3 regions of the Priestia sp. JNUCC 25 genome follow, and region 1 is predicted to be linked to each of the others. Evidence: predicted binding sites of a transcription regulator. Region 1 holds the regulator's gene; each other region holds the start of a gene.

Region 1 (3,284 bases):
GGGTGTTCTTGGCTATGGCTGGTCAAGCTGTAGCAGGTATGATTGAGCACGCTCTTGGCATTACCCAAGTATCTGAAAACACACAAAATATTGTTAATCTTGTTAAAGCAACGCCGTTCCTCATTGTCGTTACGTCTGTTATTGGACCAATTCTAGAAGAGATTATTTTTCGAAAGATTATTTTCGGCTCTCTTCACAAACGATATAATTTTTTTATCTCTGCATTTATTAGTTCCCTTATTTTCGCTGCCGTACACTGGGATTTTAAACATTTGCTCGTGTATACAGCCATGGGATTTGTATTTGCATTCCTTTATGCAAGAACAAAACTAATTATTGTACCCATTATTGCTCACGTGTTGATGAATACAATCGTTATTTTATCTCAAACTATTTTTGCAGATAAAATTATAGAAATGCAAAAGCAAGCAGAACAAATGCAGTTTATTTTTGGAGGCATGTTTTTATGAAGAATATCCCTTTAACACGAGGGTTTATTTATATTATTATGGGGATTTTATTCACCTACCTGGCCATTCAAAATGCTCAGGAAACCGTGTGGAACTTCCCTACGATCTTATTTGCACTCGTAGCCGCATTCGATTTCAGATTTGCGGTTCGCATTTTTATCTTGCACTATAAAATTAAAAAGTTGCAGCAGCAATATAAAAATCAAGATGATTCATCTAAATAAAAAAAACCACTGTTTCAGTGGTTTTTTTACATACTAACATCTTCTCTTTCTTGCTCTGCCCTTGCCTTTAACACTTTGCGATACGAAATGCGGGAAATAATGATGCTGATTTCATACAAAATTAAGAGCGGCACTGTCACCATCATGTGCGAGAGCAATTCCGGTGGTGTAATAAGTGCGGCAATAACTAGCAGTACGAAATAGGCATACTTTCGAATTTGAGATAAAAACATAGGCGTTATAATTCCTAATCGCGTCAAAAACATGACGACGACAGGAAGCTGAAACAACAGGCCAAAAGGCAGTGTGAGCTGCATTAAAAAAGAAAAGTATTCATTAATGCCAATCACTTGGTTTACATTCAGCTCATCAGAAACGCGCGTCATAAAATCGACGACAAATGGAAACAACACAAAATAAGAAAAAGAGACACCGCCGATAAAGAGAAAAATGGAAACAGGAATATATCCAAGCGTTACCTTACGCTCTTTTTCATATAAACCAGGACTAATAAATGCCCAAAGTTGATACAGTGCAACAGGAGCTGCAAGTACACAGCCGATAATAACAGCAAACTGCATATAAATCTTAACTGGATCTGTTAGCCTAAATGCATTCATCGTTAAATTTTTTGCCTCATCAGCATGCTGTAAATAGACAATAACCTTATCCGCTATAAAAAAGCCGCCAATTGTGGCAATGACAAAGAAAAATAAAACAATTAAAATGCGTTTTCGCAGCTCTCCTATATGATCATATATTGACATTTCTTGTTCAGTCATACTATGATCACCCTTTTACTCTTTGTCATCTACTTGACGCTGTTTATCTTTTTCACGATCTTCTGATGCACCGCTAGCGGCATGCTTAAACTCTCTAAGCGTTTGCCCGACTGACCTTCCTAGCTCCGGTAACCGTTTCGGTCCAAAAATAAGCAGTGCTACAATCGCAATAATAATCCAACTGCCTGCTCCAATCCCCATATTCCCACTCTCCTTATTAATTTAGACTTAAGGAAATCGTAACACAGTCCACCTTATTCAACAGGATAATTTTTCAAAAAATAGACAAGCGACTGTAATTCTACAGCAAGATCAATATGATGTAGTCGAATCTCATCCGGTACGTTTAAGCGTGCAGGAGTGAAGTTTAGAATCCCTTTAATTCCGCAGTTCACTAAACGATCGGTAATTTGCTGAGCAACAGTGGCAGGAACGGTTAAAATCGCCACTGAGATATCATCACTCATATAATCTTCCAATTGGTCAAGGTGATAAACCGGCACGTCACCTACTTTTGTACCGACTTTATCTTCTATCACATCAAAAGCGCACTCAATTTTGGTGTTATTATTTTTAATAAAATTATAATTTAAAAAGGCCGTTCCCAGATTCCCCACGCCAATCAGTGCTACTTTCGTTACTTCATCTTGGTCTAACGTTTTACGGAAAAATGTAAGTAAATAATTCACATTGTAGCCGTATCCCTTTTTCCCTAATGCTCCAAAATAAGAAAAGTCCCGACGAATAGTAGCAGAATCAACTTTCACTGCCTCACTTAACTCTGCTGACGAAACACGCTGTTTACCAGAAGCATGCAAGTTTTTTAAAAAACGATAATAAAGCGGCAATCGTTTAGCCGTTGCTTGTGGTATTTTTAATTGTTCAGTGTTCACGTTGTACCCCCTCAGTTCATGTATGTCATTACTAACATTTTCAAGTCATATTGCATTACCTTTCACAAAGCATCAACCGCTTTGAGGTAGCGCTTCCAATTCTCTCTCTTTTCTCTTGTTTTATATATACTCCGCTTCACACCCCGACGGCTTTTGTCTATCCAGCACTATTTAAAGTCGTTAGCTAGAACGAAGCAATTAGCCCTTCAAAGGATTCGTTTGTTAGTCATGACGGATTTTCTACATCCATCATATATAAGTTCAGAGATGCACTTATCTCTTATTTTAACATAGTATCCTGTATAAAATGTGCACGTAAAATCATTTTATTTCATGAATCAAAACATTCGCTTCACCATTTTTCCTTGTCCCTGTACAAATTACAAACGCTTGTAGGAAGAACTTGTAGTTGAGAATATGTTAAAATACACTATGGATATACTACTAGAGGTGAAAAAATGATTATTCTACAATTGAACGGTATTACAAAATACTATGGGGCAGAACCCATTTTATCGAATATAAAGTTAGAAGTACAATCAAAAGACCGCATTGCCCTAGTGGGACGAAACGGTGCTGGTAAATCAACTTTATTAAAAATTATTGCTGAGCAGCTTTCTTATGACAGCGGAGAAATTATTAAACCTAAAGGTGTTTCCATTGATTATATGGGACAAGATACAGTTCTTGAGTCAACACTCTCCATATGGGAAGAAATGATGACTGTCTTTGCTCCGTTAAAGAAGATGGAAAAAGAATTACGTACGCTTGAAACGAAGATGGGCGATCCAGACATTTTTAATGATTCAGTTCAATACGAAAAACTAACCAAAGAGTACGATCAGCTTCAAGTAACGTTCAAAGATTTAGGCGGCTATCAATATGAAGCGGATACACGATCTATTCTTCACGGTT
Region 2 (3,284 bases), 1.5 Mb from region 1:
AAATCCAAGGTCTCTTTACCGGGTATTCCGAAAATATATTCAACTCCCTCATTTTCTAAACATTGAACAAGTGTGTCGGTCACTTTCATATTGTTCGACCTCTCTTTAGATAGTATTGTGACAAGCTTATGTGAAAGGAATAGCTCATTAATCTTTATCTCATTTTTTTAGTTTTAACTCGCAAAAATCCCAAATATATGCAAGGAAATCCTATTCACTAACTATCCTATTCACTAACTATTGTTTATAGTGTTGCCATTAGGTTCTTATGTTAAATACATTTTTTAGAGAATGTATAAATAATTGGATGAGTCAAAAAAATTGGAATGAAATTAAACCTCAATGACTGTTTCTTTGTTAGTGAACAAAAAAAGGCTCCCTCAAAAGCTGAAGCCTTTTAAATTAAGTCATTAAGATTTGTAAAGAGGAAACATCAATGTATTATTTTTGTGTTTGAAGATTCTTTTCAAACATATCGATAATATGAAGGAACCTTTCAGCCTCTCGAAAAACATGATCAGCTAAAAGAGGATGAATAATACTTTTAATTCTACATTCCTCAATTAAATCTCTTGCTGTTTTTTTAAAGTCTCTAAGGGAAGCCACGGAAACACGATTCTGATCAAGAAATTGATCCAAAAGAGGTACCGTTTGAGATTGAGGCTTCATAGACTCTAAATCTCTTGCTTGAAAAACTAATTGATCAAAATCGTGACTGAAGTTTCTCGCCATATCTACAAGTTTTCTTTCTGATGGATCAAGAAGATGGCCTATAAATTGGGCATGATCAGCCATAATTCTTAAAAAGAAGACATTTTCCTTTATAATGGCATCAGCTAGCGGCTTCAATTTCCCTTCGTTTAATTCAATTAATCGTTTTCTAAAATAGTTGGCTTCTCTACTAGTATGATCAACCAAAAGAGGAAAGTTATTTGAGCCCGGTAGTTGACAGGTTAAGATTAAACCTAAAATTTTTCTCTTAAATGCAAATATACCTGTGGCTGCTTGTTGGACTTCCGAATTAAATCTTCTCATTTGCTCCGGATCTGTTTGATTAGTAAATGAATGAGAGCGTTGTTCAATATCTTCAAACAAACGATAAAATTGATTCGCTTCCTGTATTAATTGTGTATCCTCACATCTAAAACCTAATCGAAGAAACAATGAGTGTTCCTTCATAATCCTTGACCAAAAACGAATTTCATCTAAGGATTGTGCAACAAATGCATTAGTCATTATTAATCCTCCTATATATAATTGTAAATTAGTTTCATTCTAAGTTATTCTGTTTTATGTCTGGACATGCTTAAGCTCACATAAAAATTGGTTTTACTATATTTTTGAGGAATGGAATAAAAGATTTTGATTTTAGCCCTTCTCTCACAAAAAGAACAGGTACATGTAGAGTAGTGAATCTTCTTTACATGGGGGGTTTTAAGACCAATAAGTCCCTCCTTCACATGCTGATTACATACCATTAGCATATGCTTCACATTTTTCACCTCTTTTTCTTCTAGAGTTTTATATAAACATATGAGACAAGCAATAATATTTATGAATGTATAAATACAAGAGCCTAAAATTTCGAATTCTCTACTATCACCTTATAGAAAGGTATCCTCTGTAACCCTTCATCCGTGTGAGCTGATTGGGAGTGTGGTAGTACTCTATAAAGAATTATTATTAGAAAATAACATTTTGAGGAATGTGAAAAATGCCATATACAAATAATAAGACGGATTATTTAGATTGGAAGGAGCAGCTTTTATGAAAAAATTGTTATGGATGGGATTTATTTTGTTATTTTCGCTAAACATGCTGGTTGACCCAAGTAGTACTCGTGCTCAAACACAAGAACATCGTGTTAGTCAATCTCAGGTAAAGTTTGAAAATGAATTCAGAAGTCTTTGGATGGATCATGTATTGTGGACAAGCAATTATATTACAAGTGCAACAACAGCAGGGTCAGAAGACCAAAAACAGGTGTTGGCAAGGTTATTAAAAAATCAAGAAGATATCGGGAATGCTGTAAAGCCGATATACGGAGAGAAAGCTGGGAATAAACTTACGGATTTGCTCAAGGAACATATTGTGATTGCTGGCAAGATTGTAGATGCGGCTAAAACGGGAAAGAAAGCCTTGGTGAACCAATTAAACAAAGAATGGTATAGAAATGCTGATGATATAGCAGCGTTCCTTAGCCAGGCCAACCCTTATTTAAAAAATGAAGATTTGAAAAAATTACTGTATATGCATCTAAAATTAGTGACAAATGATTTATCTGCAAGCTTAGAAAAAGATTGGGAGGCAAGAATCGTTGCAATTGATGAAGGAGTCTCACATATTATCTTAATGGCAGATACTATATCTGCGGGAGTTGTGAAGCAGTTTCCAAAGAAATTTAATAAATAATTTTAATAATATCCAGTATTATTTGAAATTTCTTCATAAAACACTGCACCTGTAAGGGCTCTTTTACTTGATGACTCTAAGAAACCTTATGTTTACTAAAAAGGTAAACGTAGATATTCTGCATAAAGCGTCATAACCAAAGGTTTATTAAATTTAAACACTGGGTATTATCAAATCAAGACGATGTGTTAAGAGTACCGCCCGTGCTTAGGGTGTGTCCTTCTCTATTCTATAAAAAATGGCGCCTAAAACGGCGTCATTTTTTATTTGGAAACAAGTTTACGGATTTTAGTGCGAAGGTTGTATTTATATGAAAAAGGTATATAGATTCCTATCTAATAGAATGTATTTTTACGCCACTATTCAAAATTTTTTTGAGTGAACTTCCTTTTCTTTAGGAAAGACCGGTTCCATTGTGCTCTCTCATCTAATTTAGGTTCATATTTATGAATACAATGCCCTTAATAATTGTGTGAACAGTGGCTAATACTCGACTTCTATCATTTCCATGTTTAGAAGATCACTTATAAATATTTTGAAGGTTTTGCACCAGAACCTCATTATGATGTATATAGTCATACCCTTATTACATTTTAATGGAATGAGTGATGATAAAGAAAGTTAAAAAGATCAAATTAATTTAAGTTTAAGATGTCTCTATTGGGATAATATAATAAATAAGCTAGATTTAATGATAATCTGGTTTATTTTCTATATTTTAGGAGGCAATAAAAAATGGAACACGGTAAAGTGAAATGGTTTAATGCTGACAAAGGTTTTGGATTTATTGAGCGCGAAGGTGGAGAAGATGTATTTGTTCACTTCTCAGCTATTCAAGGTGAAGGTTTTAAATCCTTGGATGAAGGTCAAGA
Region 3 (3,284 bases), 280 kb from region 1:
CAAACATAGCACCGATTGCTGAAATTAGCCAAACTTCATTTGCATCCCAAAAAGGACCAATTGTATTAATAAAAGCTCGTCGCTCTAAGTCGTTTCTTCCTAAAAAACGAGACACCATGCCAATCCCAAAATCAAAGCCTTCTAAAAAGATAAAACCAACAAACAGAATGGATACTAGTAAATACCAGAATTCATTAAGAGAAAACATTGTATCCCTCCTTTGTAAACGGATCAGTTGATACTACTTTTGTATGTGCTTCGTGATCGTGATCTGGACCTTTTTTAATTTCTTTAACGAACAAGAACACCATAATCACAGCTAAAATTAAATAAAAGAACGAAAACGAGATAATAGAAAACAGCAATTCACCTGCTGTTACACCAGGAGACACGGCATCTTCCGTTTTCATATAGCCAAATACAACCCAAGGCTGACGGCCAATCTCTGTCATAATCCAACCTGCTGAGCTTCCAAGGAACGGAAAGGCAATGGCAATCGTCATAATACGTAAAAATAGTTTGCTTTCTTGAAGTTTTTTACGAGAAAGCAAGTACGTGCCCCAAATACCTAATGCACATAATACCCCACCTAGACCAGCCATAATGCGGAAACTCCAAAATGTTGTCCGAACGGGTGGAATATAATTTCCTGCTCCATATTTCGCCGTGTACTGCTCCTGCAGCTGGTTCATCCCAGGAACGGAACCTGAAAATTTCCCGTATGATAAGAAGCTTAATAAATAAGGTATTTTGATTTCACTCGTATTTTTCTTTTCATCGGGGTGAATATTTGCTGTTACCGTCCAAGCGCCTGGACTCCCGCTGTTTTCCCATAATCCTTCACTTGCGGCCATTTTCATCGGCTGTGTTTTAACTAAGTATCCAGCCTGTTCATGACCAGATAACGCAATTCCTACACCTGAAACTAACCCTACAATAATGGCAACTTGAAATGATTTTTTGGCAAAAGCCACATGTTTTTTCTTCAAGAGCATAATGGCACTGACACCCGTGATAAAAAAGGCGCCTGTTGCAAACGAACCTAAAATGGTATGAGGGAATTCAACCCACAGCTGACCGTTTGTTAACAATTTAAAGAAGTCATTCATTTCTAAACGTCCATTATTCAGCTCCATTCCAACCGGATGCTGCATAAAAGAATTAGCCGTTAAAATAAAGAACGCTGAAAAAATAGTACCTAGACTAACAAGCCAAATACATAGACAGTGCAGCCATTTAGGCAAACGATCCCACCCGAAAATCCACAGTCCGAGGAAAGTGGACTCCATAAAAAACGCGAGCAGTGCTTCAATAGCAAGCGGCGCACCGAATACATCTCCTACAAACCGTGAGTACTCTGACCAGTTCATGCCAAACTGAAATTCTTGTAAAATACCTGTTACGACTCCGACAGCAAAGTTAATCAGGAATAAGTGCCCCCAAAACTTTGCCATTTTTTTATACTGTTCATCTTTTTTTACTACGTACATCGTTTCCATGATCGCTACTAAAAAGACAAGACCGATAGATAGCGGTACAAAGATAAAATGAAACAGCGTCGTTGATGCAAATTGAATACGTGATAGTATAACTGTATCCATCTTCTTTCTCCTCTCATATATAAGAACATTCATCATTTCCATAGATACTTTGCTTATTTCTGAGCATCTTTTACTTACATTGTGAAACATTGAGCATAATAATTCGAGATATATGCTCAATGTTTCACATACATATGTAATATCTCTCTTTCTATCTACATAGTATAGTCTATTTTTTTAGCTGTGCACGTACATTTTTTGAACGTTTTTAGACTAAAACGTGACTTTCTTGTGACAAAAAAGTGAAGGATCTCTTTATTTTTTTCATAAAAAAAGCACGCTCTGATTTGAGCTTGCTTCTCTACGGTCGATATTTTGCTTTGGCATTTAATTTAGATTGACGAATGATTTGGTTGATGACTTCAGAAAACACAATACCAATGGCAATTGAACCTGAAATCATAAAAGCTTTCGCTGCAAGACTAATCGCTTCATTATAGTTATTTTCTACAAAGTTACGCATGGCATCGTATGCTGTTCCTCCTGGAACTAGCGGAATAATACCTGCTACGGTGAAAATAATGATCGGCGTTCGGTAAATTTTTGCGTAAATTTGACTAATAATAGCAATAAAGAAGGCCGATGCAACTGTGCTTGGAATTTCATCTACGCCATAGAACGTTAGCAAATAGTAAATGAGCCAGCCAATCATTCCGACAAAGCCACTTTTTAATAATGATTCACGTGGAACATTAAAAATGATCCCAAATGCTGCTGAAGCAATAAAACTTGTAATTATCTGCTCTACGATATGCATATGATGCCTCCCTTCTATAGAAGCGTAAATACAATGGCAATACCTGCACCGATAGCGAATGCCGTCAGAAACGCTTCTGCTCCTTTTGATAATCCAGACAGTAAATGTCCTGCCATTAAATCTCGCACTGCATTGGTAATGGATAAGCCAGGAACGAGAGGCATAACGGATCCAATAATAATTTTATCAATTTGCGTGCCTAGTCCTGAAGCAACTAAAAGAGCTGATAAAAGTCCAATAACTAACGAAGCGGTAAACTCAGCAAAAAAGCGAATCGGAATAAGACGGTGGAAATACACCACGGTTAAAAATCCGAGACCTCCTGAAAACATAGCTGGAATAAAGTCCGACCATAAACCTTGAAACATGATTAAAAAGCATCCGCTAGAAATGGATGCAGCTGCAAGTTGAACCCATAGTGGAAAAGCTACGTTCGTTGCTTCAATTTCTTGTAGCATTTCATACGCTTCCTCCAAGGAGATGTGTCCTTGACTGATTGTTCTTGAGACGCTATTTACCATGGTTACTTTTTTTAAATCTGTCGTTCGTTCCGAAATACGAATTAACTTCGTTTTCGTCGGTTCTTTCGTTTCAAGTGAAAACATAATCCCTGTTGGCGTCACATAGCTGTGGGATTTTTTTATACCGTAAGACGCTGCAATCCGCATCATTGTGTCTTCTACTCGATACGTTTCTGCTCCGCTTTCTAACATAATTTTACCTGCTAGTAAGCTAACGTCCATAATTTCATATTTATCTAATTTTTGTTGTGTCATCAAATCGCTCCAAACATATTAAAGCTTGGTTTTTTCCCCTACAGCATACAGTGTATAAGAAAGAGGGAAGTGGACGCAATGGTTAATGCAAAAAAGTGTGGACTTTTTGTCTCACACTTTCAGGAATAGTATATACATTCCTTATCAATT

Evidence for each region. The regulator Rex, encoded in region 1, represses fermentation and respiration genes when NADH is low (regulators of the CRP and FNR family bind a similar motif). The targets are predictions, from matches to a motif close to TTGTGAAATATTTCACAA.
Region 2: JNUCC25_RS08660 (glycosyl transferase) is a predicted target of Rex. The motif match lies at 1,706-1,723, and genes of this name have one in related genera.
Region 3: JNUCC25_RS26270 (cytochrome ubiquinol oxidase subunit I) is a predicted target of Rex. The motif match lies at 1,681-1,698, and genes of this name have one in related genera.

What each region holds. Positions count from the first base shown of each region.
Region 1 covers NZ_CM132211.1:221,657-224,940, reverse strand. Annotated here, with positions in the region: gene JNUCC25_RS01330 (CPBP family intramembrane glutamic endopeptidase) at 1-470, shown strand, start outside; gene JNUCC25_RS01325 (YdiK family protein) at 467-694, shown strand; gene tatC (twin-arginine translocase subunit TatC) at 721-1,476, opposite strand; gene tatA (twin-arginine translocase TatA/TatE family subunit) at 1,492-1,677, opposite strand; gene JNUCC25_RS01310 (redox-sensing transcriptional repressor Rex) at 1,731-2,369, opposite strand; gene JNUCC25_RS01305 (ABC-F family ATP-binding cassette domain-containing protein) at 2,828-3,284, shown strand, end outside.
Region 2 covers NZ_CM132211.1:1,704,713-1,707,996, reverse strand. Annotated here, with positions in the region: gene JNUCC25_RS08670 (acetolactate synthase large subunit) at 1-89, opposite strand, end outside; gene JNUCC25_RS08665 (DUF2935 domain-containing protein) at 442-1,236, opposite strand; gene JNUCC25_RS08660 (glycosyl transferase) at 1,768-2,412, shown strand; gene JNUCC25_RS08655 (cold-shock protein) at 3,148-3,284, shown strand, end outside.
Region 3 covers NZ_CM132211.1:5,009,559-5,012,842, forward strand. Annotated here, with positions in the region: gene cydB (cytochrome d ubiquinol oxidase subunit II) at 1-208, opposite strand, end outside; gene JNUCC25_RS26270 (cytochrome ubiquinol oxidase subunit I) at 195-1,601, opposite strand; gene JNUCC25_RS26275 (threonine/serine exporter family protein) at 1,903-2,358, opposite strand; gene JNUCC25_RS26280 (threonine/serine exporter family protein) at 2,373-3,134, opposite strand; gene JNUCC25_RS26285 (LacI family DNA-binding transcriptional regulator) at 3,279-3,284, opposite strand, start outside.